DNA from 4 places in the Paenibacillus sp. SEL1 genome. Region 1 is predicted to be linked to each of the others. Evidence: predicted binding sites of a transcription regulator. Region 1 holds the regulator's gene; each other region holds the start of a gene.
What was found. The regulator Rex, encoded in region 1, represses fermentation and respiration genes when NADH is low (regulators of the CRP and FNR family bind a similar motif). The targets are predictions, from matches to a motif close to TTGTGAAATATTTCACAA.

Region 1 (8,071 bases):
CTGTGAAATTTGGCAATACCAGACTGATTGACAATATAAGAATACAGAATGCGGAGGTGCTTTCCCATGTTTAGAACCATGATGAAATCCAAAATTCACCGCGCTACGGTTACGGAAGCTAACCTGAACTATGTGGGGAGTATCACTATAGATGAAGATCTCATGGAGACATCGGATTTGTTGGAGAATGAAAAGGTTCAAATTGTAAACAATAACAATGGAGCTCGACTGGAAACCTATGTTATCCCCGGACCGCGTGGGAGCGGCGTAATCTGTCTCAATGGTGCGGCAGCCCGTTTGGTGCAGCCTGGTGATACAGTCATTATTATTTCCTATGCTTCCATGTCGAATGAAGAGGCCAAAACATACAAACCAACAGTGGTATTTGTTGATGAACATAATAAACCAGCCCAAACGATGAACAAAGAAGTACACGCGACGATCATGTAATGAATGGGAGTGCGGATGAAACCCGTCTTTTAAGCGAAAAATGTGAGTGTATTAATCCATCTTTCATAAGGGCGGGATGCACATGTTCCAGCATGTATTCGCAGAAATGAACAGCATGTTAGATGATATCGTGAAGCATTACCCATCAGCCCAGGGCTCCCGCAGGCAGGAGCTGCTACAGCACTGGAGTCTGCTGCGGAGAATGAGTGACGGAATTATGGATGAGTGGCTGGCCTTTGAGGAAAAAATGGTTTGCCTGCGTGCGGCCGGGTTTTCCGCGGAGACCGATATGTCTGACACGGAGTTACCTGAAAAAGAGCTGCCAGCTTTTAATCGGGGGCAAGGGTATTATCGATTACTCATGTACCCTGAGGCGATCCAACAATTTGAGCAGGTACTACAGCATTTTCCGAACAGCTGGCAGAGTCGCATGTATATGGGAATGGCCTATTTTCAACTAGATGATCCAGCAGAGGCTGTATGCCATTTTCAGGAGGTGCTGGACCTGACTGAGCAGGCAGGACTGAAGGCGGTCATCTATAATGCGCTAGGCTGTCTGTTGGCAAAGCAGGCTGACGTAGAGGAGGCGCAAAAATGTTTTGCTCTCGCACATCAGTTCGATCCTGCGTTACCCGAGCCGCTGCACAATATGGAAGCCTGTCTGTCCGGTACCGAAAAGCTTCGATACGACAGCTCCATGATGACCTGGATGTAGTTGTCAGACACCGAGCAAGACGATGCATGCCCACCTCTCAGGCGGCGTGTGCATCGTCTTTTTTGGCTGTCTTAATTTCCAAACAGGCGATCTTCTGCTATGCTAATATACAGAGTTATTATTTTTGTAAGTGTCATAAGAAAGGATTAGCCCGAATGAAATTTGCGGTATTGGATTTTGAAACGACAGGCACCCAGTCCGCGGATGACATCATTCAAGTCGGACTTGCAATTATAGATCATGATAACAGCATTTCCCGTGTTTACGGCTCTTATGTAAACCCTGGCAGATCTATTCCCCCTTTTATCACCGGGTTGACCGGAATTACAGACGATGACGTCAAGGATGCTCCTGCACTTGAAGAAATGATGATGGAGCTCGTGCCTATGCTGGACGATGTTGTACTGGTCGGTCATAATGTGGCGTTTGATTTTAATTTTTTGCAAAACGCTCTGGATCGGTGCGGTTATTTGCCGTTTAGCGGAAGAATCTTGGATACAATGGATTTTCTGAAAATTATGTTTCCATCGCTATCTTCGTATCAGTTGGGTTTTGTGTCTTCTGAGTTTGGGCTGGCGCATGATCGCCCTCACCAAGCAGACAGCGACGCGTTGGCTACGGCTGAGGTGTTTTTAAAGTGTCTGGGTGAGCTTCAAGCATTACCTTTGATAACGATACAGCGGCTTAGCGATTTGTTTGCAGAGGAAGACAGTGACCTTGGATGGTTTCTTGATGGGGTGCGTGAAGAGAAAGAGCTTCATCCTATTCAGGATCTGGAGGGACATCAGTTTTTTCGTCAGCTTGCGCTAAAAGTGGAAGATTGGACGGAGCTAGCTGCTCCGCGTAGAGAAGATGACCCGAATCCACTGTCAGGTGTTTCCTTTGAGGAGTACATGGATGATGTGCGGGACAATTTGCGTTCATCCTTGAGCCAATATGAGGAGCGCGAGGCGCAGATACAGATGATTGAGGGTGTAAATCAGGCACTGAGTGAAGACAAGCACCTACTGATCGAAGCAGGTACAGGAACAGGGAAGTCCCTCGGCTATTTGCTCCCATCGCTGTATCACAGTGTGAAAAAAGGACAGCGAGTTATGGTAAGTACACATACGATCAACCTGCAGGAGCAATTACGCGAGCGCGACATTCCGATGCTGACCAAGGTGATTCCGTTTCCGTTCCGGGCTGCTATTTTCAAGGGTCGGGGACATTATTTGTGTCTGCGTAAGTTTGAACATAAAATAAACAGAAGAGACTTCGCGACACCGAAGGAAGATTTAATTACAGCTGCTCAGATGATCGTCTGGTTGACGCTAACAGAAACCGGTGATGATGAAGAACTGAATCTGAGCAACCGTGGTGGAGATTTCTGGGAAACGGTGGCGAGTGATTCAGAGTCCTGTCTTGGTCGTTCTTGCCCATGGTTCCGCAAATGCTATTATCATCGTGCACGCCATGAAGCAGGGATAGCGGATGTTGTTATTACGAATCACTCTAAGTTGTTTACAGACGTCAAAGCTAGTCACCAATTGTTGCCGAGCTATGAACATCTGGTGATTGATGAAGCCCATCACCTGGAGGAAGTAGCTGGTAAGCACCTAGGTATGCATATGAAATATTTCACACTCGTGCATACACTGACGCGACTGTTCAAAGACAGCAAGAATGGACAACTGCCTTCACTTCGTCAACAGTTGGCGAAATCGGGGCACGAGAAGTCGACGGATTGGGCCTCAACCATCGATCAGATGTATCCGCTCGTGTTAGAGGTTAAGGAAACTTGGGACCTGCTAAGCGACAAGCTGTTTGGCATGTTGCCAGAACGAAGCGATGCGACACCAGGTGAAACAGGACAGTTTTCTTCCCGTCTCAAACCTTCAGCCAAGCCTGCAAAGTGGGATCAGGCGGGGGCTTTGGAAAATCAGCTATATGTAACGATGAGTGAAATTTTGCGCAAGGGTGACAAGCTGATGCTGGACGTCAAGGAAGAACATGACGATTATGCGGCGGATAGCCTTATTACAGATATCACGGGTCTGCTCAAGGATCTGACGGGGATTCGAGAAAATTTGCGCTTTTTTATGCGACTCGATGATGAAACAACCGTATACTGGCTCGAAGCGAGTGGGCAATTCCGCAGTAAATCATTACAATTTTATGCGGTGCCCGTCGATGTGAGCCGCCAGTTGAAAGAAATGTTTTTTGACAAAAAAAGAAGCATTATTCTGACGTCTGCTACCTTATCGGTAGATAAGTCGTTTCAGTACATGATCGATCAGCTCGGCTTGCAGGAAGCCGCAGATCAAGAGCGGCTGATGACTTCGCAGCTCCCGTCACCCTTTAATTACAGGGATCAGGTGTTGCTGGTCATTCCACGGGATTTCCCAAGCGTGAAGGGCAGTGTAGGAGATGCACACTTTGTAGATATGCTCGTTAGCTCTCTAGGAGCGACTGCTCAGGCGACGCGGGGGAGAATGCTCGTTCTGTTTACTTCCTATCGGATGCTCCGGCAAGTGTATGAGCCGCTCAAAGAGGCCTTAGCATCCAGCGAAATTACTGTGCTGGGACAAGGTGTGGACAGTGGGAGTCGCAGCAAGCTAACCCGCCGTTTTCAGGAAGCCAAAGCTTCTGTATTGCTGGGAACCAGCAGCTTCTGGGAAGGTGTCGATATTCCGGGGAAGGCTCTGACTTGTCTGGCCATTGTTCGCTTGCCATTTCAACCGCCGAATCACCCGTTGCTGGAGGCAAAAAGCGAGCTGCTCCAGCAGCAGAAGAAGAATCCATTTATGAAGCTGTCTGTACCACAAGCGGTCATTCGCTTCAAACAGGGATTTGGTCGGTTGGTTCGTACAGCGAGCGACCACGGGGTCGTTATCGTTTACGATACGCGTGTGATCGAATCCTATTACGGAAAGCACTTTTTGTACTCGTTACCGGGACCAAAAATGGAGCATATGCCATCGGAGCAAATGGTGCCCCGCATCGCCGAATGGCTCCAATCCGCCCCGGAGACCGAGGCATAACGGACGGACACTAAGTATGTTCGTTACAATTAGGGGGAGCAAGTATGAAATCAGATAAAATTTCAGAGGCTGTCGTACGGAGGTTACCCGTATATTTACGTTATCTGAATGCACTTCACAAACGGGAGGTGGCTACGGTCTCTTCTCAAGAGTTGGGACAGAGGCTAGATTTGAACCCGGCCCAAATCCGTAAGGATCTCGCCTATTTTGGAGATTTTGGTCGGAAGGGTATCGGTTATGATGTTTCTTATCTAATTGAGAAAATACGCCATATCCTGAAAATCGATCAGCAAATTAATGTAGTATTGGTCGGAGCGGGTAATCTGGGGCAAGCCCTTTCGAATTATAACGCTTATTTAAAAGACAATATGAAGATTGTAGCGGTATTTGATGCGTTTCCGGATAAGGTAGGGACCAAGATCAATACATTGGTCGTGCAACCGATGGATGAACTGGAAGCGACTGTGAGAGAAAAAAACATTCGAATCGGGATTATTACCGTACCTGATTTTGAAGCACAGCACGTGGCTGACAGGCTTATTGAGAGCGGAATTGGAGCGATCCTGAACTTTGCACCGACTACTCTCAAGGCACCGGCCAACATTCGGATTCATGCCACAGACTTTACAACTGATTTGCTTAGCCTCGCTTATTATTTGGAGGACGGAAAGGAAGAAACACAATATGACAGTGAATAAATGGATGATTAAAAACGGCTCTTTTGCCGTAAATGGACCAGAAGCTGGGGTAATCCATGGTTTTATGATTGTGGAAGATAGCCGCATTACTTACATTGGCGAGACTTTGCCTTCGGGTGAGGAAGAGACGGAAGCGATCGATGGTAAGGGGCTTTTGTTTTTACCTGGTCTGATTAATACTCATGGTCATGCGGCGATGTCTCTGCTGCGTGGGCATGGAGATGACTTGGCACTTCAAGTATGGCTTCAGGAAAAAATGTGGCCTATGGAAGCCAAGTTTACATCTACGGACGTGTACTGGGGTACGTCGTTGTCTGTGCTGGAAATGCTGAAAGGTGGAACAACGACCTTCCTGGACATGTACGATCATATGGATGAGGTGGCTCGTGTGGCTGAAGAGTCAGGTATTCGTGCAAGTCTGATGCGTGGAGCAATTGGACTATGTTCGGAGGAAGAACAGCGAATCAAGCTGGCTGAGGCCGTGACTTTTGCACGTAACTGGCATGGTAAAGCAGACGGGCGTATTACAACGATGATGTCACCGCATGCGCCATACACCTGTCCACCTGCGTTTATTGAAAAATTCGTACAAGCTGCGCATGATCTGGATTTGCCGCTGCATACGCACATGTCTGAGACGATCGCCGAAGTGGAGCAAAACGTACGTGACTACGGTTTGCGTCCAGTTGCACACTTGGATAAGCTTGGCTTTTTCTCCCGTCCTTCGCTTGTTGCGCATGGCGTTCATTTGAATGACGAAGAAATAGCTTTACTGGCTGAACGTGGTGTAGCGGTTTCGCACAACCCAGGTAGCAACTTGAAGCTGGCAAGTGGTGTGGCAAGAGTGCCTGAATTGCTGCGTGCAGGGGTTACCGTTTCTCTCGGAACGGATGGTCCTGCCAGTAATAATAACCTGGATATGTTCGAGGAAATGCGTCTGGCAGCACTTATTCACAAGGGTGTATCTGGTGACCCTACGGCAGTTCCTGCGAGTGAAGCGCTGCGTCTGGCAACAGAATACGGTGCAAAGTCAATTGGTTTAAAAGAAGTAGGAGCGTTGGCAGCAGGCAACAAGGCTGACTTTATCGCGCTGGATCTGAATCAGGCACATTTCTTGCCGCGTACAGATCTTATTTCCCATGCGGTATACTCAGCAAGCGCCAAAGACGTGGTTCACGTATGGGTAGACGGTCGTCAGGTTGTGAAAAACGGCGAATGCCTGACTATGGACGAGGAACGCATCAAACATGAGGCACAAGCCGCCTTTGAAGGGCTGCTGTCGCGCTAATTCAGGTGTCACATCCCCTTAGAGAGGAAGCACGGGTTTGAAAAATAAGAAAAAGTGGATAGCGGTCGCCATTTTGGCCGTAATACTGATCCTGGTCAGCATTTTCTGGTATTATTCCTATGTTACTCAAGACCAGGTGGCTGAGAAAAATGCCGCTATCATTAAGGCCAAGCAATCAGGTGGTCTAGTTAGCACGACTCAAACATGGAAGTCTGTGTGGGATCAGGTATATTGGGTGGTTCAAGGGAAAAATGCACAGAATGAAAATATAATGGTGTGGGTTCCTTTTCAAAAAGTGGAAGGACAACCTAACGTACCTGCCGCAGATAATAGCGGTGTTCACACCGAACTGCTGAAGAATGGAGTCGATGAGCAAAAAATGACGGCAATAATTCAGCAGCAGCTTCCAGGTGTAAAAATTGTAAGGCTTCAGCCGAGTGTGTTCAATGGCGAATATGTGTGGCAGTTGTTTTACGATGATGGAAGTCATCATTACTACAGCTTTTATCGTTTCTTAGATGGGGTAGCGACGGGTGTAAAATATACTTTGCCCAATAACTAGCTGGTTGAGGATTAGCAGATGTGGAATGAATGACTAGTAAATAATTGAAAGCTTAAGAAAAAGACGTAAATGCGATGAAATTCGTATTTACGTCTTTTAGTCTTGCTATGCCGTATAATGGGCTGAAAACCAGTGAAGCATCTTTACCTATCCATCTTCTCTCCTAGGGCAAATTCATCTTTATGGCGGACAGTACGGAGTGGAGGATTTGAATCTGGAGAAGCGGAGCGTTCGCCTTGCCGCCGGATTTTCTCCGTAAGAATATAATCGAGAAAAATCGGGTGGCAACAGCGATCGTAAGATCAAATCCTACGCTCAGCGTCTCGCCTCCACCTTAACCAAAGATTTTGCCTCATCACAACTCCTCCACACATTGCCTTCGATATTAGATATACGTTATGATATACTATATTTTATAAGTGATAGACAAAAATGATAGAAAAAAGAATTGCTGATCGCTGTAAGATCATGCAATTTGGTTGTTTGTTGACATTCGTCCCGTTTCTTCTGTGTTTTACATTTTGAGAGGAGGATGTTGTTTGAAATTGCGTGCAGTTCCTATCGTTGTGGCGGCAGTTTTGGCAGCTTTGCTGCTATTTGGGGGATGGTTCATTTACCGTCAGGTTACAATGCAAAGCCCTCTGGAAAAACTGGTTTCTCAATATCCAGGCGTGACAAGCGCTCAAATAGATATTAAACAGGATCAGGTTGTATTGAAACTAGATCTCAAACCGCAGGCGGATGTGGCCGGATTAGTCGATGTGGTTAAGCAAAAAGGACAAACCATCATTGGCAGCCGTACCATTAAGCTGGATATTGAAGATCGTTCCAATTCAGCACTAAATCAATGGTGGTCTGAGGCTATGTTTCCTGTAGCCGAAGCGATGGAAAATAAAAAGTATACTCAAATTTCATCTACAGTTGAGCAGATGAAAAAGAAAAAGACGGGTATCAAAGCTGATACCGACATGGATTCGAACAATGTCTATATCCGACTCAGCGAAGGTAAAGCGACCAAGTTTATCGTTTTGCCACGTCAATCTCAGCAAATGGGGGTATGGCCTAATGCCTAGATGGATCAAGGAAACATTAATCGGCATAGTGCCGGTGACTATTATATTTCTCGTTTTTATTGGGGTGAATATTATCCCTCTTCTAGTTGCTGGCGTGATGCTCAGCGGCTTGTTAATGCTCATGCATGCGCGTGGCGGCTTGGCCGTAGGTGCTGGGCAAGAACGTAAACGCAAAAAAAATGGTCCGGACAAGCTGACTTTTGAGGAAATCGGTGGGCAGGAAAGCGCTAAACAGGAGTTGCGTGAGGCCCTGGACTTTTTG
Region 2 (8,071 bases), 160 kb from region 1:
TGCATCATCCTTCCCGCATCCGCTATGCGTGCGTCATTGTAATACTTATTTACATTGTACCGTGGAAAGTACGGTTAATAACATCCAATTGTTGTTCACGAGTCAGCTTGATAAAGTTAACGGCATAGCCGGAAACACGAATCGTAAGCTGTGGATAGTTTTCTGGGTGCTCCATTGCATCCAACAGTTGTTCGCGAGCAAACACATTGACATTCAGATGATGTGCGTGGCTTCCAAAGTAGCCATCCATCATCGAAACAAGGTTTGTTTTACGTGTTTCTTCTTCTTTACCCAGTGCTTTAGGCACGATGGAGAAGGTGTTCGAGATACCATCCAGACTGTGTTCATAAGGCAATTTGGCTACGGAACTCAGAGATGCCAAAGCACCTTTTTTATCACGGCCGTGCATTGGGTTTGCCCCTGGTGCAAACGGTTCGCCTGCTTTACGTCCATCCGGTGTTGTACCTGTTTTCTTACCGTACACCACGTTGGAAGTAATAGTCAGTACAGATTGAGTAGGAACCGCATTACGATAAGCTTTATGCTTGCGAATCATGCTCATGAAGCTTTCTACCAGTTCCACAGCGATGTTATCTACACGGTCATCGTTGTTACCGTAGCAAGGGTATTCGCCTTCAATTTCAAAGTCAACAGCAATCCCTTTTTCGTTACGGATTGGTTTAACTTTTGCAAATTTAATGGCACTCAAGGAGTCGGTAGCAACTGACAGACCCGCAATACCACAAGCCATGGTACGGAGAATATCACGATCATGCAACGCCATTTCAATGCGTTCGTAGCTATATTTATCATGCATGTAGTGAATAACATTCAAAGTGTTCATGTACAGTTTTGCCAACCATTCCATCATAGGTTTGAAGCGGCTCAACACTTCTTCATAATCCAGAACTTCACCTGTAATGGCTGGGAATTCAGGCCCTACTTGAACGCCAGATTTTTCATCTTTACCACCGTTAATTGCATACAGCAGAGCTTTAGCCAAGTTGGCACGAGCACCAAAGAATTGCATTTGCTTACCGATTTTCATTGCCGATACACAACAAGCAATACCATAATCGTCTCCATAAATTGGACGCATCAGATCGTCATTTTCGTACTGAATGGAGCTAGTCTCAATAGAAACTTTCGCACAATACTTTTTGAAGCCTTCAGGCAATTTTTCCGACCACAGTACAGTCAGGTTCGGCTCCGGTGCAGGTCCCAGATTGTAGAGGGTGTGCAGGAAACGGAAGCTGTTTTTAGTTACCCGAGTTTCTCCAGTTACGGACATACCACCAATGGACTCAGTAACCCAAGTTGGATCTCCACTGAACAGTTCATTATAGTCAGGTGTGCGCAAGAACTTAACAATACGCAATTTCATAACAAAATGATCGACCAGTTCTTGAGCTTGTTCTTCTGTCATTGTACCCTCTTCCATATCACGTTGAGAGTAAATATCAAGGAAGGAAGATACACGTCCTAAGGACATTGCTGCACCATTTTGTTCTTTGATTGCTGCAAGATATCCAAAATATACCCATTGGAAAGCTTCTTTCGCATTGTTAGCAGGTTTGGAAATATCAAAACCGTGCTCAGCAGCCATTTGTTTCAGTTCATTCAAAGCACGAATTTGTTCGGAAATTTCCTCACGAAGACGAATTACGTCTTCTTCCATGGAATCAACTTCAAGGCTTTTCAGTTGCAGCTTTTTATCTTGGATCAAGAAGGCTACACCATACAAAGCTACACGACGATAGTCACCGATAATACGACCACGACCGTATGCATCTGGCAGACCAGTAATGATACCAGCTTTACGGGCTGCTCTCATTTCATCTGTATAAGCGTCAAATACACCTTGGTTGTGAGTTTTACGAATATGAGTGAAGATATCAATGATACTTTCTGGTACTTCAAAACCATAGGCTTTACAAGCGTCGATCATCATCCGAATTCCACCAAACGGCTGCAAAGAGCGTTTGAATGGAGCATCTGTTTGTACACCGACAATTTGCTCTTTATCCCGGTCTAGATAACCCGGTTTATGTGAAATAATAGTGGATGGCGTATTCACGTCTACATCAAGCACGCCGCCGTTTGCCAGCTCTTTTTTAGTAAGATCGGATACAATATCCCACAATGCAGTTGTGTTGGCGGTAGGACCAACCAAAAATTCTTCATTGCCAACATAAGGTAAGATATTAGTTTCAATAAAATCGTTGACGTTGACTTCTTTAGTCCATTTGCCTTTTTTAAAACCTCTCCAGCCAGATTGTTGCTCTTGTAATTCTCTCTCAATCACCGACATGTAAATCCCTCCAAATTGTTTGGTCTTCCGGACTTGTGATTTTTTTCACGATAAAGCTATTTCTTGAGCCCGGCCTTTTCACCGATGCCTTACGCTCAGTGTCGGGACCTTTCTTACACCCTTATTGTAGAATAATGATAGAGTGTAGTATGTGACAAAAATCACAATATGAGTGATTTTTGTCACTTTATTTTCCCTAGCTTCACGCCTATATCCTTAGCCTTGCCGTTCACCTCCCTTCCCAAACCAACAGGCCCTCTATATAGAGAGCCTGCATCGGTATTGAACGAGAAAATGCTTTTTCACAAGCCTCTTCGTACCTATTATATTATTGGTCAAAACGTCCGTAGAAGGCATTGCGATAGACATCAGCCAACTCAGTAACCAGTGGCAACTTCGGATTCGCAGTTGTACATTGATCTTCAAATGCGCGGTCAGCCAGATAGTCTACACGTGATTCGAAATCCTTTGCATCGAAACCGATTTGTTGGAACGATTCCTCGATACCAAGTGTTTTGTTCATTTTACGGATCGCTTCGATCAAGCTGTTAACCCCTTCTTCGGTGGTGCGTGCAGGCAGTCCCAGTATGCGCGCGATTTCTGCATAACGCTCATCCGCAACAAAGTGCGAATATTTAGGGAACGAAGCAAATTTTGTCGGTTTTTTCGCATTATAGCGAATGACGTGCGGCAATAAAATGGCATTCGTGCGGCCATGCGCTGTATGGTATTGTCCACCCCATTTATGTGCAAGACTGTGGTTAATGCCCAAGAATGCATTAGCAAATGCCATACCAGCAAGTGTAGAAGCATTATGCATTTTTTCACGAGCCAGCTTATCACCAGTCAGAGCCGATTGTTCTAGGTATTGGAATACCAATTGAATGGCTTTAATTGCCAGACCATCTGTGTAGTCATTAGCCATTACGGACACGTAAGCCTCGATAGCATGTGTCAGAACATCCATACCTGTGTCCGCTACAGCTGTTTTAGGTAGCGAATATACAAACACTGGGTCAATAATTGCCACATCAGGAGTCAACTCATAGTCAGCCAGTGGGTACTTCGTGTCGCCCAGGTTTTTGTCCGTAATTACTGCGAACGATGTAACTTCGGAACCTGTACCCGAGGTTGTAGGGATAGCTACAAATTGTGCTTTTTGGCCCAGACGTGGGTACTTGTAAATCCGTTTACGGATATCCATGAATTTTTGTTTTAAATTATTGAAATCAGTATCTGGATATTCATAGAACATCCACATGCCTTTAGCAGCATCCATTGGGGAACCGCCGCCCAGTGCGATGATGCAATCCGGTTGGAAACGTCTCATCATTTCAGTACCACGTTCTACCGTAACTGTCGATGGATCTGGCTCTACTTCAGAGAACACTTCGATAGCTACTGGTGTTTGGCGTTGATGCAGATAATGAATAACACGATCTACATATCCCAGTTGTACCATCATAGGGTCTGTGATAATGGCTACACGTGTGATATCAGGCATTTTAGCAAGATACTGTGTCGAGTTTTTCTCAAAATAGATTTTGGAAGGTACTTTGAACCATTGCATATTCACCGTCCGTTTCGCCACCCTTTTCACATTAATCAAATTGACTGCCGATACGTTCGACGAAGTCGAGTTACGACCATACGAACCGCAACCGAGTGTCAACGAAGGAAGGTTGGTGTTGTAAATGTCGCCAATCGCACCATGTGTGGAAGGTGCATTTACAATGATACGTCCTGTTTGCAGACGGTTTGCGAAGCGAGCGATAACGTCCTCATCGTTCGAATGAATAGCGGACGAGTGGCCCATGCCCCCGAATTCCACGACTTCAGCAGCACGTTGAATACCTTGTTCCGCATTTTTTACTTTATAGCAAGCCAATACAGGACTCAATTTTTCCGCAGACAATGGGAATTTTGTTCCTACCCCTTCAATCTCAGCGACCAAAATTTTAGTTCCTGCTGGTACTGTAATACCACTCATTTCAGCAATTTTCACAGCAGACTGCCCGACGATAGCTGGGTTCACTGCACATTTCTCGACATTCATAGCTCCTTGAGTGAGCTTAGCTGCTTCTTCTTTATTTACAAAATAGCAGCCGTTAGCAATCATCAATTTTTTCACTTGTTCGAAGATTGGCTCTTCGATAATAACCGCTTGCTCGGAAGCACAAATCATACCGTTGTCGAAAGATTTAGAGAGGATGAGATCGTTCACAGCCTGCTTGATGTCTGCTGTTTTTTCAATAAAGCAAGGCACGTTACCTGGGCCTACACCCAGAGCAGGTTTACCGCAGCTATATGCCGCCTTAACCATGCCTGATCCACCAGTTGCCAGAATCAGCGCCACATCAGGGTGGTTCATCAGTACATTGGTCTTATCCATCGAAGGTGCTTCAATCCATTGAATACAATCAGCTGGAGCACCATGTTTAACAGCTGCTTCGAGCAAGACGCGGGCTGCTTCCGCACTACACGATTGAGCAGATGGATGGAAACCGAAAATGATTGGGTTACGTGTTTTAATGGCAATCAGCGCTTTGAACATCGTAGTCGAAGTCGGGTTTGTCACTGGAGTGATCCCCATGATAATGCCGACTGGCTCTGCTATCTTTTGAAAACTGTCAAAATCATTGTCCTCAATGACACCGACGGTTTTTTCATTTTTGATACTATGATAGATATATTCTGTTGCAAACATGTTTTTGGTGATTTTGTCCTCGTACACACCGCGTCCTGTTTCTTCAACAGCCATCTTCGCTAGGTACATGTGTTTATCCATCCCTGCGAGTGCCATAGCTTGTACGATTTCGTCAATCTGTTCCTGATTCATACTCATGAAAGCTTGCTGTGCCCGGTTCCCCCGGTCAATCAGCGTTTGAATATACTGCTCTGCGCTTTGCTCTTTTTGGATAACCTCGTTTTTAACAGCCATTTCCCTCATCCTCCTGTTATCTCGTGTACTATCTCTTGTTCACGCACTGATCGTAACACAGCTTTCTAAGATATATTGTGATTTTTTTCACAATCTATTTAAAATTTTATTTTATGAAGTGAATTAAATCACAAAGTTTGGAATTCTGCCACTTTTACCCCCTCTTCTTGCCCCAAAAACGCATTGCGCAGGTATATAATGAATTTGAATTGATCAAGTTGCAGATAAAAAACATAGGATACAAAGGGGAAATGGACGATGAGAAACCCTACAAATGTAATGGAAGCCCGCGGCAACACCTGTTGCTTCTCGGAGGCCAGCTTCAACCGGTTGCAAGTGATGATGAAAGATCGAGTTATGCCTGAAAGCTCGCATCTGTTCTGGGAAGGAGATACAGCGGATAAGCTGTTTTATATTAAGCGTGGACGCGTGAAAGTAACCAAAACAACGGATGAAGGTAAGGAACTTATTCTATATATGTATCAAAGCGGCGATCTTGTTGGTCAAGCTGATCCATTTTTCGGTACTAAGCATTCCTTTTCTGCTGAGGTTCTGGAAGACAGTGATATTGGCGTAATCGATCATACAGATCTGGAACTGCTTATTTGCCAGCATTGTGATTTTGCGATTGACTTTATGAAATGGATGGGTTCGCATCACCGTATTACTCAGACTAAGTTCCGCGATTTGATGATGTACGGCAAGCCAGGTGCTTTATGTTCAACACTCATCCGTCTATGCAATACCTATGGTGAGCCTCACGGCGAACATATCCTGATTCATAAGAAAATTACTCATACTGACTTATCTAATATGATCGGTGCGACTCGGGAAAGCGTAAACCGGATGCTTAGTGATCTACGTAAGAAAAATGCAGTAGAATACGATAACGGCATGATTGTTGTCAAGGATTTGGAAATGCTGCAAGGCGTATGTCATTGTGAATTGTGCCCTCGTGAGATTTGCCGGATATAATAAATCGTTATTTATGTAAAAGGGAGTGTTATAAGCCATTATAGCTTATAACACTCCCTAATTTATTTCCACTTCCCTACTTAATACAGGAGCAGTAGCGAAGCATTTTAACAATAGTCCTTCTTCTGGCAACACACTTTTTAAAACTGTAAGCATAGATAACTTAAATTCCCCATCTCATAGCTTCTATGGATGACCTTGGCTTTGTTTGCAGGATTTCCACTCCCCATCGCAATAAACAACGGTACAAAGTGCTCTGCTCTTGGTACAGCCTGACGAGCATACGGTGCTTTGCTTTTATAGTGATCCAAAGCCTCTATATCTCTACTTTGCACTTTTTCAATAATCCAATTATCAAAATCTATAGCCCAAGGTTCTGTTTTCGTTTCTCCCCATTTGACGATACGCAGATTATGAACAGTCACGCCACTGCCAATGACCAGAATATCCTGTTCTCCCAGTCCACGTAGCACTTCACCAATGACATATTGTGCTTTGGGCGAGAGATATGGATTTACAGAGATCTGAACTACCGGAATGTCTGCCTCAGGATACATACGATGCAACAATGTCCAGGATCCATGATCCAGTCCCCTCACCCGATCAGTTTGTACGTCAATACCCTTTTGTTCATATAATTTTTTCAGCTTATTGGCCAGTTCGACAGAGCCATGTGCTGGATATTTCACCGCGTACAGTTCCGGTGGGAAACCACCAAAATCATAAATGGTATCGTACACGTCATCCATCGAACTGATCGTCAACGTTTGCGCTTCCCAATGAGCAGTAAAGATAACAACCGCTTTAGGACGAATACTTTTCCCCAGTTGCTCTAAAAATGAAGTATAGTCCGTCTGTTCAATAGCAAGCATCGGTGAGCCGTGGGCCAAAAATAAAGATGGCATCATATAAAGATCCCCTTGTCATCAATAATTTATTTTATTCATTAAGTAACTTTATGTAAGTAATAGTACATAAGTAACAGAGTTATGTCAACACAGACTCCAACATACACTTAGATCAGTGATTCCATAAATAAAGATTGATATAGGTATAAAGTCATAGTAATATGTAACTAATAAATTTTAAAATTTCACTACACTTCGATACAAAGGACTGGTTTCTATGGAGATACATACTTCTAATTGCCCAAAATGTGGTTCCGTTTTTCGTCAGAACCTTAGAAACCTGTGTAGTACTTGTATTCAGGAAGAAAATATATTCTTAGACCGCTGTTCTAACTATCTATGGAAGCATCCTTCTACTCATACCCGCCAGCTCAGTGATGTAACCGGCACACCTATAGAATTACTCACAGACTGGGTAAGAGCAGGCAAGTTTCCCTCCACATACAGTCAGCTCGATTATCCTTGTGAGTCCTGCCGTTCCCCTATTTATGCAGGAAGACTTTGCCATTCCTGTCTGGGTACATTCCGTTCGGCCGCGCTGGATATTCAAACCCGTGTGCCCCGCCGTGCAACAGCAGCATTATTCTCAGTTGCAGGGCGCGTCAAAGGCTATTAAGCCGTGCTACCTATGCACATCATTTCTGTGATATGGATAAGTAGTCCTATACACAAAATAAAAAAACAGCCTTTTTCCTAGGAAAAGGCTGTTTTGCTATGAGAAACGCTTATTTAGTTTGGTGCTCATCTAATCCATTCCTCAGCCCAAAATTGAATCTGTTCCATAACCGGCTGAAGTGCACGGCCTTTGGTTGTTAGCTCGTATTCAATGCGGACAGGAGTTTCCGGATATACATGACGTGTAAGAATTCCTTCATTTTCCAAATCTTTCATCCGCTCTGATAACATTTTGTCACTCATTGTGGGAATCAGATTGGA
Region 3 (8,071 bases), 2.7 Mb from region 1:
CAGTTTTTGTATATTGAAGAATGTATCAAGAGAAATGAATTGGCAGAGGCGAGTGAACATATTAAGGTTACCTTAAATAAAATCGAAGGAGCGTATCAAAGGGTTAATACCGGTAATCTGGTTATAGATGCCCTTGTCACGAATAGTCTTAATATTGGGCAAGCCAATGGCATAAAGATAGATACCCAACTTAACTTATATTCACAGAAAGTAAATATTGAACGTTATGATTTATGTGTAGTTCTAGGGAATATGCTGGATAATGCCATAGAAGCATCCAAAAAGATCAAGATTGCCGATGACAGGTACATTCTTATTAAAATACATTCCAATGAGTCTGCGCTTTTCATTCACATCCTTAATCATGTGGAGAATGAAGTGGCTCATTTGCATAGTCAAAAATCAAATCCGGATTTTCATGGCATTGGCTTAACCAATATATCTAGAATATGTGACAAATATGGTGGGAATATGACCATTGAAACGAAAAATAAAGTATTCAATAATATGGTTTTATTGCCATTTTATAAGGACATTCCTTAGACATTATGTTGTTTAGGGATTGTTTTTTACATTTAAGGGTGTTTTTTTATATAGAATCCTCGTTCATTGTATGATCAGGTCAGTAATAAAGCCTGGTGAAGCTATAAGAGGAGGAAATATGGAATGAAGAAAATAATAGCTGTGTTCGTTTCTGCTATGCTTTTTGTACTGCCGATGACGAATACTTTTGCTCAAGGCACTGCTGAACCCATCAAGGAAAAGGCTCGCAGTCTAGCCTCGGAGCTGGTATCCAAATACGGTGCTAGCGGTGTGCAGTATGCCATTATGGACCAAGGAAACATTGTATTATCGGATAGCGTGGGTGTAAAGAATAAAGCAACCAACGAGCCGATCACCAAAGATACGATGTTCGGTATAGGCTCTACAAGCAAAATGTATGTATCTGCTGCAACGATGATGCTGGTCGATGCCCATAAGGTAGATATTGATCAGCCGCTAACAACATACATTAAGGACTTTAAAATGTCTGATGAAAGATACAAACAAATTACACCCCGTATGCTGTTAAATCATTCGTCAGGTCTTTACGGTGCTCACTATAAAAATAGTATGTTATTTAATGACAATGATACAGGAAATCATGATGAGCTCTTGCTAAGGTTGCAATCAGAAACTTTAAAATCAAACCCTGGCGAATATTCCGTATATACCAATGATGGATTTCAATTGCTTGAAATATTGGTTGAGCGGGTGAGCGGTCTAAGTTACACCGATTTCCTGGCAAAGCATATTAGTACCCCTTTAGGTTTGAAATCTACTAAAACACCTCTCGATCAATTTGATAGACAAAAGCTGTCCAAAACTTATTTTCCTGCGGTTGAGGGGGCTTTACCGGTTGAAAATGCCAATGTCATCGGGACAGGGGGCCTATACTCCACCGCAGAAGAGGTGGCTATGTTTTCAGAAGTATTAACGGGGAACAGACCCGATATTCTATCTGCACAATCGGCGAAGTCCATGAAAAGTCATGAATATCGAAATGGAATATGGGTACCTGAAGAGACAAACAGCTTTAATTATGGACTTGGTTGGGATGCGGTTCAGTTGGCACCGTTTAGTGATTACGGAATAACTGCGTTATCCAAGGGTGGGGATACTGTTTTGTATCACTCTACTTTGATCACCATACCAGAGCATCATATTTCTATGGCTGTGCTTTCATCTGGAGGGTCTTCCATCTTAGATAGTATTTTTGCTTCTAACATTTTATTGGAAGTTTTAAAAGATAAGGGCATCATTAAAGACATCATACCGGAGAAAACATTTGAGCCTCCTGTAAAAGTGGAAATGCCATCTGATTTACTTTCTTATTCGGGATTATACGGTTCTGTGGGTACAACCATCAATGTAGAGATTAAAAACGGTGAGTTTGATTTACCTGCTTTTTTGGATGGATTCGTCCCGGCGCAAAAATATGTGTATACAGGCAATGGACAATTCAAAAGCAATGATGGCAGTGTAGCCATAAGCTTTGACAAACAAAAAAACGGGAAAACGTATATTAAGGCTAACCTATATTTAAACTTTTCGGGATTAGGTCAAATGGTTATGGTGACTTATGAATATCAAAAGCTAGATGCCAATCCTGTAAATCCCACAGTTAAAAAGGCATGGGAAAACAGAAGCGGGAAAAATTATTATGCTTTGGATGAAAAGATATCCTCCATATTTTATCTGGCCCCCTCATTTATAACGAAAAAAATATCCGTTGATCATGATGGATACGCAAGTGGTACTAAAATTGTGGATGAGAATAAAGCAGTAAATGCAGTTGAGATTCCTGTTATGAGTGGGAGAGATGCATTTGATCTGAATTTTTATACCAAGGATGGTTCGGAGTATTTAACCATAGATGGACAATCCTATATCAGTGAAGATGCTGTTAAACCTATCTTTGGAGGAAAATCAGTGTACACCATACCATCTAATGGCCAAGCCACATGGTATAAAATAGATAAAAACTCAGCCAATAAAACGATGACCGTTGATTTTCCAACAAGCGGAGGGTTCGCTGTCTATGATGAAAACGGAGCGGTTGTACAATTTTCAACTGCTAGCAATAACAATTCCGTTGTACTGCCCAAAGGTGGCTTGATCGTTTTGGGTGGCAATGCAGGGGATGTATTTAAAATCAATTTGAATTAAGCGTGTAGCCGCTTCTGGAAATTCAAGAGCGACCGTTGCAGTGTTGGAAGGTTAAGTAGATAACCGCGAATCTTAAGTCGAATTGGCCTTTATATAAGGCCAATTCGACTTTTTCATTCAGCAGATGAGCCTAAATCCGTAATAGATAATTTTATATCGAAGGTTACGGGTATTTTGCTGAATTTGTAATCCCAATCATCCTTTACCTTTTTCCACACCTGAGGTTTCTCGATATGCAAATGATCACCAAAACCGGCAACATCGACTTTATATTCTGACTGTAATTTGTGCATAACAGACTTAACCCTGCGAGTCACTTGTTCTTCAAACTCTTTCTCAGCCTCTTTCATGTTTCGTGTCTCAGTCGGGTCCGCTTTATCATCCCAGTTTTCGATTAGACGTCCTTTAGATTCAATTTTTACGTGGAACGAGATATCATTGCCCTCGGTCACCTTGGTTGTTATTTTGCTTTTTACCGATTTGATTTCGTAAGTTATGGCTTCATTCCGCTTGTCATACGTTTTGACAGCCCCACCTTTAACATCACCGGTAATCCATCCAATACTCTCCACGTCTTGTTGTCCCAAAGTACCTATCCAGTGACCGGTATCTCCTTTAATAATCCCGGCACCTGAAAATTCTAATTCTCCATCTGATTCAGTGATGTTCTGTAATATATAGCTTTTTTTGGAATGCATTAATCCATCCAATTCAGACAAATTGACTCCCCTCATTACCTTGCTGGTTCTGAAATGGTTACGAAGCATATACAAAATATGAATGGATGGGACCTCGTCTTCATATTTGGTAACTAAAGTGCTAGCTGCTCGATCCTTGCTTAAGAAGACCAAACAACTCGGGCGAATATCATTATCACGTAGCACAAAATCCATTAATTGCTGCATCGTCTGTTCTTTCGCCAAATCGGTGGCAACCACCATGACCTTTAGATGGTGACCAATAACCGGGCGATCCAAACGGAGAGAGAGTTGTCGAAAGATTTCAAGCAAAGAATCCCCGGTGGCTGCTATATTGACATAATTTGGTCCTTGTCCGCCACCGCCTTGCTGCTCTGTGCTTCCAGATGATTTTTTGGGGACGATTTGTACGCTGGCGGTAATTTTATTTTTCTTGAAGTAACGACTACCTTTCTTTTCCAGATTCTGCTCTAATGGAGTAAGCTCCCCCTTATCCAGAGCCAGTCCTGTATATATGCTGAGCTCTTCTACTTCTTTGCTGCTCCAGCAACCGACTTGAGTTATAAGTAGAATGAAAGCAAGCAGCAAGGATAGCATAGGGCGTCTACACATTTTGCTTCATTCCCTTCTTCCTGATTATGAACACGATGGAGAGAAGTACCGGAACCAGAACAAATATAACGATTCCCATGTATCCGATCGCATCGCCTAGACTAAACACTTCCATCATACGAACAGGAGTCATTGTAGAGATAAAAATAATTGGGATTAAGCCAAAAATCGCATAACGATATTTAAGACCGAACACCTGTGAGACCCCTAGGGAAGCATTGAAGAAGAAACTGCAGAAATTACAAAACATTTGCATCATCCAGATCACTAGCAGAGGAAACTCAAGCCGCTCAAAAAGAAAACCGGGGATTTCAAAACTGCGCATCAAATTGATGGTAGGCCAAGTACTTGTCACAGTGGAGTCCATCGATAACCCGCCGATCACCATAACTACGGTCAAAAAGTACAAAATTAAGGGGATACTGATCCCCACTACCATGGCCTTTAATGCTTTCTCAGGGTATTGTAAAAAAGCGACCAGTGTCATGACGACTTCACATCCAGAGAAAACAAGAATAGTCGATTTCAGACCCTTGATGACAGGTAAAATCCCCTCACTCAGTACAGGACGAAGATGATCAATCTCAAAAATCCTTAAGCTAAAGACAAAACAGAGCAGCAGAAAAAAAAGACTAATTGGAAGTACAATCTGGTATAGCCGAGCGATGGGATTAATGCCGCCAAAAACCAAATAGCTTCCTACCCAGATGAATGGAATCACAATCGCCCAGATCGGAGTGCCTTCCAGCAGAAAAAACATGGTCACTTCAGCTAAAACCCGAATCTCAAAGCCGGCGATGATCAAAAAATATATAATCAATAACACACTTAAAAATCCACCCGGAATTGTGCCCACGATTCTTCTGGAATATTGATACACGGTGTTTTCAGGAAACTGTTGACTTAATTTCACCATGAGCCAGACGACCAATATGACAATACATCCACCGAGAAGGACAGAAAGCCATGCATCAGGAGTCTGTACCTTTTCAGTTACACCTCTCGGCAGTGTCAAAATCCCTGCGCCCAATACAGTATTGGTCAGGAACACAGCCGCCTGCTTGGTTGTGATCTTATCATCAGAGCGTCTAAACACCATAGCTCCTCCTTCGTCTTGGCATCATGGCCTACGTTTGGTTTGCTGAGTTTTCATCATAAGAGGTCTTTTTTTCATCATAGATATAGGAGCTCGAATATACATATCCTTCCAATCGCTTAGGCGCATAGGGGAAAAGGGCGTTACATACGGTACGCCAAAGCTTTTTAATTTCGTCAGATGGATACAAATTAACAGAAAGAACAATATAGTTCCGAACATGCCCAGGATGGCTGCAAAGAGCATGCCGGCGAAACGCAAAAGACGCAAGGTAATGCCCGCACTGTATGTCGGTATCGAAAACGAAGAAATGGCAGTAACCGCAACCACAATTACCAGGAAGGGGCTAACGATGCCTGCATTTACAGCAGCGTCACCGATGACCAAGCCTCCCACAATACCCATCGCAGGACCAATGGGTTTGGGCAAGCGAATGCCGGCTTCCCGTAGGATTTCGATAGAGATTTCTAAAATCATAACCTCAATGACGGATGGGAAGGGGACGCCTTGACGGGTTTCGATGATGCTAATGACCAGCTTGGTCGGAATCAAACCGGGATGAAACGATATAAAAGAGATGTACAAAGCAGGCCCCATAAGCGCTATAAAAGCCCCGCTAAAACGCAACAGCCGTAAAAGTGTTCCTGGAATCCAGCGCTCATAATAGTCTTCAGGTGATTGAAGAAGCATGCTGAAGGTCACCGGAACAATAAGTGCAAAGGGAGTCCCATCCAGCAAAATAGCTATTCTTCCTTCCAACAAAGCATTAATGACACGGTCGGGACGCTCTGTGTTGTGAGCCTGCTGGAACGGACTTAAATAATTGTCTTCAATAAGTTGTTCCACATAACCGGATTCAGCCAAAAAATCCATGTCTATCTTTGAAATTCTGCGGGTTACTTCTTCGAGGAGATCTGGATTCACAATATCCTTTATATACGCGACAACCAGATCTTTTTTGATTCGGCTTCCCACTTGAAATTTCTTCATTTCCAGACTTTTGTTTAAGCCTTGGCGTCGAAGCATCGAAGTATTTTCACTTAATACCTCCGTAAAACCAATGCGGGGACCCCGAAGTAATGCTTCAGAGGTTGGTTCATTGACGGAGCGAATGGCGCCATTGGGCGAGCCCACCAGGAGTGCTCCCTTCATTCCTTCAATTAATAAGGCAGTATGGCCTAAAAGTATAGACTCCTGCAGGTCCTCCATATCAGCAACTTCACTAATTTGCGTAAGTGGCATCAAGTTTTCTTTTATAAAGGAGTTACTTATACTTTCTTGCTGTTCCTGTGGGTCCTGCTGGCCCTCGTACATCAAGACCTCCAATACCTGCTTGCTCATAAGTTTTTCATCCTGCATACCTTCTATGAAGACTAACACGGACCGAGCACGATATTTCTTTACTACAAACTCACGAAAATGCACATCACTATTTTCGCCTATAGCCTCTCGGATCGACTTTAAGTCGGAATCATAATTCCCTGTAATTTTGGAGCTTGGTTCATGCTGTTGATCAGCATCGTCTTCGTTATGTTCGTCGGAAAGCGGACGATCAGAAGAATGTTTGGATTTTGCCCCCTTACTGCCGACAAACGAATAAATCGATGTGTTTATATAATAAATTCCTAAAGGAATAACCAACGCGAGGCCTGCTTGAAAGAGTGTAATCCAGCTTGGAATATAAGAAATTATTTTAGACCACATGATGATCACCTCCATACGATTCAATTCATGTTTCCTTAAGATACAAGTTGTTCCTAAAGTATTCCTTATAAAGGTTGTATTTACACATGAAATGGAAAGATTCGTTCGATGAATTGAGCAAGTGATGTATTTAGTATTTATGAAGTTTGATTTATGGCCTTACCTTTATCCCTTGAAACGGAATAGGGAAATCCCTAAATATTCTTAATTTGAACTACATTGTGACTGTGATCACATATAGCTCTGTCTGCTGTACTAGAATAGAAGCATAAGCAATATTCATAGGAACGTAGGAGATGTCGTCGGATAGGGAGTATCGTCGAATGAATGGAGGAACCGGTATATGATAAACAGTAAACAGAAACTTGTGGTTATAGGGAACGGGATGGCTGGTATCAATACGGTCGAACAAATTTTAAAATTAACAGATAAGTATGAAATTACGGTCCTGGGAAATGAGCCGCATCCGAACTATAACAGGATCATGCTCTCTTATGTACTGGAAGGCAGTAAAACGATTGATGATATCATACTGAACGATTTGCAATGGTATGCGGATCAAGGGATTACTTTATATACAGGAAAAATGGTGAAAAGCATCGACGGTGAGAACAAGAAGATTCACACCGAAGACGGACTGGAAATTGATTACGATGTAGCTTTGGTAGCTACGGGCTCACAATCATTTATTCTGCCTATTCCGGGTAAGGAATTACCGGGTGTCATCGGTTTCCGAGATATCGCCGATTGCTCGGCAATGCTTGAGGCAGCGAAGACCTTTAAAAAGGCAGCTGTCATTGGTGGAGGTCTGTTAGGGCTGGAAGCAGCTAAAGGCTTGGTCAACCTGGGAATGGATGTTACGGTCGTTCATTTAATGGAGGATTTGATGGAACGCCAGCTGGACCGGGAAGCCTCTGCGATGCTGAAAGCAGAACTAGAACGCCAGGGAATCAAGTTTGCTATGCAAATGCAAACTGCGGAGGTGTATGGTCAAGATCGGGTACAAGGGCTGCGGTTCTCAGACGGAAGCGAGCTAGAAGCGGATTTGGTCGTTATGGCCGTCGGGATCAAACCTAATATTCAGGTGGCTGTGCAAAGTGGTATGGAAACGAACCGTGGTATTGTAGTCGATGATTTGATGAGAACCTCCGTGCCGGATGTATATGCTGTAGGGGAATGTGTTGAACACCGCGGAATCTGTTATGGTCTGGTAGCTCCGCTGTTTGAGCAGGGAAGTGTCATTGCCAAACAT
Region 4 (8,071 bases), 1.5 Mb from region 1:
CTGTTCTGGCCTACGCTGATCGGCAGTGTGTTGAGCTTCGGATTACCAACGTCGTTAATTTACAACATCAAGAAGAAAACAGGCACGACGGAAGAACTGCTGGCGTTGTCGCTCTGGATTCAGTTGCCTGCCAGCTTGTTGGCAGGGGCTGTGGCCTGGATATGCATGCCGCTGTGGCTGAATGGTTATGGTGCGGACATCATCCAACTGTCCCAGCTTTATTGTGCGGCAGCCATACCACTGGCAGTGCTTACAGCGCTGACGACAGCATTGTCGCAAGGACTGGATCGGTTTAGCGTATATAATGGTCTGTTGTTTTACTACCCGTTACTGAATTTCATCGGTCTGGTGACACTGTGGCTGATGGGCTTGCTCAATGTGCAGCTGGCTGGGGTAGTGAATTTTGCCGCGAGTTTCCTTGCACTAGTGTGGGCGTTCCTCCGTTTGCGCAAGTATATGAATGTGCGTGCTTTCCGCCCATTTACCAGCCGCCAAGTGCTTCGTCCTTATTATAGCTATGGAGCGAGAGTTTACGGGATGGAGCTGATGGGGACGCTGTCCACACAAACGGACAAAATCGTTATTGTGGCGCTGCTATCACCCAAAGCGTTCGGCCTGTACTCTGTCGTCTACGCCTTGTCTCGTGTGTTCAATGTGGTGCAAAATGCCGTCACTAACGTTACCTTTCCAAAAGTGACGGGGATGGAGCATAGCAAGATTGTCGAAACGGTAGGACGTGCTTTTCGCATCTCTATGGCTGCGATGCTAATCGTCATTGTGCCTGCTCTCTTCATTGGACGATACATGCTGGGTTTGCTGTACGGCCCCGCTTTCCTGGAAGCATCGCTAACGTTCTATCTGCTGTCACTGGAATGTATCATTGGTGGCGGCTCATGGATTCTGGCTTCGGCCTTTAACGCGCTGGGACGTCCGGGACTGGTATTGTTCCGGCAAATTGTAGCCTATGCGATCACCGTCGGTCTATTTTTTATTTGTACACCGATCTTCGGTCTGGACGGCATTGCGATTGCTTTGCTTGTAGGCGCTTGTGTACGATTGGCGTTCTCACTGTTCTCATTCCCGATGTTTTTCAATGTTCCGCTATCACGGATCATTTTTGATAAAAGTGATATTACATTTGTCATTCAGACTATACAAAAGAAGCGCAGGAAGGGAGAACTGAAAGATGCCGAATTTGCATCCCATGGCTAAACTGAAAAATAAGCTGAGCGTCATTCTCGACGTAGTCCCCCAAGGTTCGAATATCATTTATGTCGATTATCCCGTCTATAATAACGGTGGGGATGTACTCATCATGAAAGGCACTGAAGCGTTCTTTAAGGATAATGGCATACGTGTCCGTGCCCGTTATAGCGCTATGGATATTCCCGATCGGCTCCAAATTCCGGGTGACTGGATTATCGTGTGCCACGGCGGCGGCAACTTCGGCGATCTCTATTCAAATCACCAAAATTTGCGAGAACGCATCGTTCGCGATTTCCCTAACCACCGAATTGTGATTATGCCGCAGACGATCCACTTTCAATCTGAACAGAAGGCTAATGAAGTCGCTGCCTTGTTCAATGCTCATCCGGATCTACATATGTTTGTGCGGGATACTCGCTCTTATCAGTGGGCTAAGGACAAGCTGAACCAGTGCAGTATCACACTATGTCCTGATATGGCACACCAGCTCTGGCCATTGAAGCCGACTACGGAAACCGTGAAGGATGTATTGTATTTCCTGCGGACTGATATTGAAACGGTGGGTGGACAAAAGAAGTTCGATGACGAGGCAGATGCCGCTCACCGGCTGGACTGGGATACTTTGTTCACTCCGCTGGAAGTGAAGGGAATTGTCTATTTCCAGAAGTTTTATCGACTGGATAAGAAAATTGGTGGCCCGTTGCCTACGCGAACATTCTGGTACAAGTACACAGACCATCTCATGAACAAGGCGGTTACGCTGTTCAGCTCTTACCGAGAGGTTCGCACTTCACGGCTGCACGGTCACATTCTGGCCTGTCTGCTTGATATGCCGCATGTTGTCATTGACAACTCCTACGGCAAGAACTCGCAATATTATAATACCTGGACACAGCCGAATCCAAAGGCGCAGCTGTTTAGTGAAGCTCCAAGTGCGTTGGAGCAGCCATCTTAATAGTAAGAAAAGATACGTAGATTAATTTCAAAGGTATGATAACGGCAAAAAATCTCCTGACCACTTCATTGGTTAAGGGGGTTTTTCGTTTAAGCATATATAGAGCATCAGTATCATCAGTATCATCAGTATAATTGTTAATTAGATAAACCATTAAGGCAATGAATATTTAATGGCTTAAATACCGCTTCATTTTGACAATTCATTTCATGAATAGATATAATTTATGGGATAAAACTTGTAGGAATATTGGGAACTCCCTAACTTTTGCAGAATAACATGAAAGTATATTTATTTAAATGAATCGAGGCTGACGAATGAGTAATCAATCGATGGACATGCTTCTCACGAAGGATATCGTGCGTGAAGGGGAACCGATTTTGCGCACAAAGGTTGAGCCGGTATGCCTGCCGCTGTCTGAAGAGGACCTGCAACAGATGCAATGGATGCTAGATTATCTGAAAAATAGCCAAAATGAAGAGCTGGCCACTCGCTATGATCTACGCCCGGGTGTGGGGCTATCCGCGAATCAGGTAGGTCTGAACAAAAGAATGTGCGCTATTTATTATGAAGATGGGGACAAAACGGTAGAGTACGCATTGTTTAATCCGAAGCTGGTCAGTCACTCCACGTCCATGATTTATTTGGAACAGGGAGAGGGGTGCTTGTCTGTAGATCGGTACGTAGCCGGATATGTACCGCGTTACGAAAAAATTCGTATTAAGGCCACTTTACCAGACGGAACACAGGAGCTATTGACTTTCAAAGGTTATGCAGCGGTTGTCGTGCAGCATGAAATGGACCATTTGGACGGCATTATGTTCTATGACCGTATCAACCCGGAAGATCCGCACAAGCTGCCGCAGGGAGTGCATATCGAACCTTTTGTACGTAAATAGTTTAGGAATTGTAAAGTGTGGTGACTCCGTTCGCCACATTTTTAAATTTTGCAAAAATATAGATATAGAGGTTACGAAGCATTAAACTGGATACATATAGGGCGAGATAGAGAATGTGAAAATACATAAAAATGTAAGCGCTTATCTTATGGGAGGAATGGCATGAATCGTGGAGTACGGCTTTTGATGAATAATATGCGTATGCGGAATAAGCTGCTGTTCTCCTACGTACTGATTGTCATGATCCCGGTGCTGGTGGTGGGCGGTTGCGTTACTTTTTATTTGCGAGAGCAGGCATTGAATAGTGCAATTGCCCAGACGGTAAACAATGTGGAAAAGATCAAGAGCCAGACGGCAAATTTACTGCGTGTGCCAACGGATATTTCAAATGGGCTCATGTTCGATAAAAGGCTGAGGGAGATGGCGAACCGCCGCTATTCGGGCATGCTTGAGCTCATGAATGCGTATCATCAGTACAAGGATTTTAATGAGTATACTCAGCAATATAGAGAAGTTGCTACCATCCGGTTCTATTCGTACAATCCGACGCTTGTCAATAATCTGGAGTTTATTCCAGTGGACTCTAACATTGAGCGGCAGCCGTGGTTTCAGACGGCTTTGAAGGGGACGGCGATTAACTGGTTTTACATTCAGGATAAGGAAGATAACCCGGTTAATCGCCTGAGCCTGGTACGGCAAATTCCATTTCCCGAATACAATACCAAGGGAGTTCTGATGATATCGCTGAGCCAGACCGAGTTGAATCATATGCTGAGCAAGGAGCCTTTTGAAACATTGATTACAGATCGTAACGGGATTGTGGTCGCAGCTACTCATCCACAGTCGGTGGGCCAAACGTTGAGCGATTTACATTTGGGCTTTGACGTCCAGCGTGCGGGTAAGGGGATATATGAAGCGAAAATCAACGGAGTGCCCTCCAACATCATCGTGGATGAGCTGCTGCCCGCCTCCAGTGTGAGCGGATTTACGATTATTTCAGTGTTTTCGACGGAGCATATTGTACAGGGAGCCAACCGAATCAGCCTGATTGGTGCTTTATGTGTTCTTGCAGTGCTGGTTATGGCACTGATTCTGATCACCATCATTTCCTGGCTGATTACCAAACGACTACAGCGGTTGAGCTATGAGCTGGGTAAGGTAGCCGCGGGCGATTTTCATGTGGTATCGAGTGTGGAGGGAAAGGATGAGATCGGGGATTTATCCCGCCGTTTCAACTATATGGTGAGTAGTATTCGCCAACTCATGGCGCAGGTCTATGAAACGAGTGAGCACAACAACAGGCTGGAATTGGCACAAAAGGATATCAAGCTAAAAATGATGGCCAGCCAAATTAATCCGCACTTTCTGTTTAATGCGTTAGAGTCCATTCGAATGAAAGCACATCTGAATGGGGAAGCGGAAATTGCAACGACGGTGCGTTTGCTTGGCAGGCTGATGCGCCGGAATCTGGAGATTGGTAGTGGTAAAACGACGGTACTACAGGAGCTGGATATGGTGCGATCCTATTTGCAAATTCAGCAGTTCAGATTTGGAAATCGTTTGATCTATGAAGTGAATTTGGAAGAAAGCGCGACGGACATGTCGATTCCTCCCTTAATCATACAACCGCTGGTGGAAAATGCAGTCATTCATGGCCTGGAAAATAAGGAAGAGCCAGTTACCGTGAAGGTAGATATTACAATAGAACAAAGAGAGTTGAAAATTAAAGTAGAAGATGACGGGATCGGCATGGAAGCTGGGCAACTGACCCGTCTGCTAGATCGGATCAGGGGGGCGGATGAGCCGGAAGGGAGCAGTATTGGCCTGCGTAATGTACATCAACGTCTGACATTGATGTACGGCGAACGTTATGGACTGCATATTGAAAGCGCATTACAAGTAGGAACAACCGTATACTTTTCCATACCAAGGGAGGAAGAGTCAAATGTATAAAGCAATGATTGTAGATGATGAGCCTGCGATTCGTGAAGGATTGTCCTCTATTATTGACTGGGGGAATTGTGGCTTCCGTATTGTCGATACGGCAGGGAACGGACGCGAGGCTCTGGATAAGTTCGGAGAGCATCGGCCGGAGCTGGTCATTGTAGATATTCGTATGCCCGGGATGAGTGGACTGGAGGTCATACGAAGCATACGTGAAAAGAACGGAGAGCCGTTTCATTTTCTCATATTAAGCGGATATGCAGACTTTGATTATGCACGGCAAGCCTTGGGCTTCGGGGTAGATGGCTATCTGCTGAAGCCAGTTGATGAGGAAGAAATGACGACAGAGTTGAAACGGGTATGGCAAAACATTGAGGACGAGAAAGAAGAAGGCAAATGGGGAAGTACGCCTTCCCATGAGCGTAATTGGATCGAAGCATTATTGTTTCCGGTTCATCGAGAGCATGCTCGTAAGGCCGTAGAAAGCAGCGATTCTCTGCACAGAGCATCCGAGCAAGCTGAACATCAAAGCGGTAACGGAAAACATGGACAACAGCCCGCGTTACCAGCGTTGGACTGGAGTAGCTATCAGGTTATTCTGCTGGATTTACGTATTCCTGACTGGGATCGGCAAGCTCGGCAGTCGGCAGCAAAGCAGCGGCTAACGGAATTGTGCCATGAGCAGGGCAGAGGTATCGTGTTTGAGGCTGGAATATATATGGGTCTTTTGCTTCCCGCCACGTTAAAAACGGAGAAAGATGCTGTTCAGTTACTGGCTACTTGGCGACAGGAGCTAAAGCCGTGGGCAACGGAAATTTATGTGGCTGCCGGTGATCCTGTATCCATTCTTAACGAAATTCCCAGATCTTTTGAGCAGGCACTACGATTGTTAGAACGTACGTTTTTGTTCCGGGCAGAAAGAGTCATGCTTTCCGGAGACCTACACGAATTGGAGACAGTTGAGACTGAAATGAGTGGAGCGTCTGATCGTGCTACAAATGATCCCCTACGTTATGCAGAAAAGCTGTACTATGCGCTAGATATGGCTAATAGTGAAGCTGCAACCCGTGTCATTAAGGAAATGGAAGACCAATTTCCACGGATTTATCGCACAGAATCTGCAATCAAGGCGGCGTTCGCTCAAACATTCACACTGGCGTTGAACAAGTATGCAGCCGGACAGGATCACAGCCGAACCGTGCTGGAGGAGCACTCCAGCTTTATAACCGATGTATATGCTTATTCCACATTGGGCGAGTTGGTGGATCACTCGCTGGAGCATGTGTTGCAATGGATTGGCCAGACTGAATCTGGTGGCAAGGGCATCATCATGAAACAAATGATTGACTTTATACATAGTCATTATGATGAAAATTTGCGACTGGAGTTACTGGCAGATATGTTCAATTACAATAGTGGCTATTTGGGTAAACTGTTCAAAAGTCATACTGGCGAGGCCTTTAATGCCTACCTGGATAAGGTGAGGATTGAGCGAGCAAGGGAATTGCTTGCACAAGGAATTAAGGTACACCAGGTGGCGGAACGCGTGGGATATGCGAATGCAGATTATTTTCATAGTAAATTTAAAAAGTATGCTGGAATGTCACCTTCCTCCTACCGTAATCGGGTTCAAAAGAACGGAGGAACAGATGGCTGTTGATAGATTCCTAGGTTTAACGCTATGAAGTCTCTCTTGCAGATGTCGGAGGTACAACCTCCGAACGAAGAGAGGCTCTTTTTTATGGTGAAAAAATGGATAGATCAATCGAAAATGTCACATTTGTTATGGAGTTTAGGGCGTTTTCATCAAATCGCCACCATTATGACACAGCTTTGACACGATGTTCACATTTTCGATTCTATTTCATTTAAATTTATTCTATATAATGGGGATAAATCTGAAGCCGGATCATGACAACCATGGTGAAGGTATGGAGTGAGTCATTTTCTAAAAAGTGACCGCTGCATATGTAAGAATGTGAATACTATCACAAATGGAGAAGACTTCAGATTATAAATACTATAAATCATTGTTAAGAGAAGTGCAGGGGGGAGCAACATCATGGACGTATTGGATTTGGCACGGTTGCAGTTTGCAACCACAACGATTCTTCACTTTGTTTATGTGCCGATCTCCATTGGATTGTCGTTGTTAGTGGCAATTATGGAGACGATGTATGTTATCAAGAAAAATGACTTGTACAAAAAAATGGCTCAATTCTGGGGAACGTTTCTGCTGATTAACTTTGCACTGGGCGTCGTCACCGGGATTTTGCAAGAATTTCAGTTCGGGATGAACTGGTCGGACTTTTCCCGTTTTGTCGGTGATGTATTCGGTACGCCGCTGGCGATTGAAGCATTGCTTGCATTTTTCCTGGAATCGACCTTTATCGGATTATGGGTTTTCGGTTGGGAAAGATTGTCCAAAACGGTCCATTTAATCTGTATGTGGTTGGTATCTATCGGTACGATGTTATCGGCATTGTGGATTCTAGCTGCTAATTCATTCATGCAGCGTCCCGTAGGATATGAGATTCAAAATGGACGTGCAGAAATGAAAGATTTTGCCGCTCTGCTAACGAACGAACAACTGCTATGGGAATTTCCGCATACGCTGTTTGCTGCTTTTGCGACAGGAGCATTTCTGATCGCAGGTATCAGTGCATGGAAGCTGATGCAAAAAAAGAATATGGACTTTTTTAAACCTTCTTTCAAATTGAGCATTATTGTTGCCTTAATCAGCGCCATAGCTATTCCTTTGTTTGGTCATGGTCAGGCTCAATATTTAGTGAAAACACAACCGATGAAGATGGCTGCCAGTGAGGGCTTATGGGAGAACAGCGGTGACCCCGCTCCTTGGACAGTTATCGCATGGATTGATCCTGGAAAAAAGGAAAATACCTTTGAGATTAAAGTTCCTTTTGCTTTGAGTTTTCTATCCTATAGTAAATTTACCGGCTCTGTGCCTGGTATGAATGAGCTTCAGGCAGAATATGAGAAAACCTATGGTCCGGGAGATTATATCCCGCCAGTAAGAACCACGTTCTGGAGCTTCCGCATTATGATT

Region 2: the regulator Rex is predicted to act here: its motif matches at 5,328-5,345, upstream of adhE (bifunctional acetaldehyde-CoA/alcohol dehydrogenase).
Region 3: the regulator Rex is predicted to act here: its motif matches at 7,039-7,056, upstream of nirB (nitrite reductase large subunit NirB).
Region 4: the regulator Rex is predicted to act here: its motif matches at 6,981-6,998, upstream of ACYCSE_RS05170 (cytochrome ubiquinol oxidase subunit I).

Annotation. Positions count from the first base shown of each region.
Region 1 is NZ_CM137723.1:5,360,940-5,369,010, reverse strand. Features, by position in the region: gene panC (pantoate--beta-alanine ligase) at 1-74, shown strand, start outside; gene panD (aspartate 1-decarboxylase) at 67-450, shown strand; gene ACYCSE_RS24545 (tetratricopeptide repeat protein) at 533-1,165, shown strand; gene dinG (ATP-dependent DNA helicase DinG) at 1,321-4,188, shown strand; gene ACYCSE_RS24535 (redox-sensing transcriptional repressor Rex) at 4,233-4,886, shown strand; gene ACYCSE_RS24530 (amidohydrolase) at 4,873-6,174, shown strand; gene ACYCSE_RS24525 (cell wall elongation regulator TseB-like domain-containing protein) at 6,212-6,736, shown strand; gene ACYCSE_RS24520 (hypothetical protein) at 7,276-7,809, shown strand; gene ACYCSE_RS24515 (AAA family ATPase) at 7,802-8,071, shown strand, end outside.
Region 2 is NZ_CM137723.1:5,518,759-5,526,829, forward strand. Features, by position in the region: gene pflB (formate C-acetyltransferase) at 50-2,311, opposite strand; gene adhE (bifunctional acetaldehyde-CoA/alcohol dehydrogenase) at 2,640-5,252, opposite strand; gene ACYCSE_RS25360 (Crp/Fnr family transcriptional regulator) at 5,511-6,227, shown strand; gene ACYCSE_RS25365 (DODA-type extradiol aromatic ring-opening family dioxygenase) at 6,368-7,135, opposite strand; gene ACYCSE_RS25370 (winged helix-turn-helix transcriptional regulator) at 7,877-8,071, opposite strand, start outside.
Region 3 is NZ_CM137723.1:2,690,041-2,698,111, forward strand. Features, by position in the region: gene ACYCSE_RS12320 (GHKL domain-containing protein) at 1-543, shown strand, start outside; gene ACYCSE_RS12325 (serine hydrolase domain-containing protein) at 667-2,709, shown strand; gene ACYCSE_RS12330 (Ger(x)C family spore germination protein) at 2,823-4,019, opposite strand; gene ACYCSE_RS12335 (GerAB/ArcD/ProY family transporter) at 4,012-5,115, opposite strand; gene ACYCSE_RS12340 (spore germination protein) at 5,140-6,819, opposite strand; gene nirB (nitrite reductase large subunit NirB) at 7,163-8,071, shown strand, end outside.
Region 4 is NZ_CM137723.1:1,090,610-1,098,680, reverse strand. Features, by position in the region: gene ACYCSE_RS05195 (lipopolysaccharide biosynthesis protein) at 1-1,212, shown strand, start outside; gene ACYCSE_RS05190 (polysaccharide pyruvyl transferase family protein) at 1,187-2,161, shown strand; gene def (peptide deformylase) at 2,479-3,060, shown strand; gene ACYCSE_RS05180 (cache domain-containing sensor histidine kinase) at 3,223-5,013, shown strand; gene ACYCSE_RS05175 (response regulator) at 5,006-6,664, shown strand; gene ACYCSE_RS05170 (cytochrome ubiquinol oxidase subunit I) at 7,067-8,071, shown strand, end outside.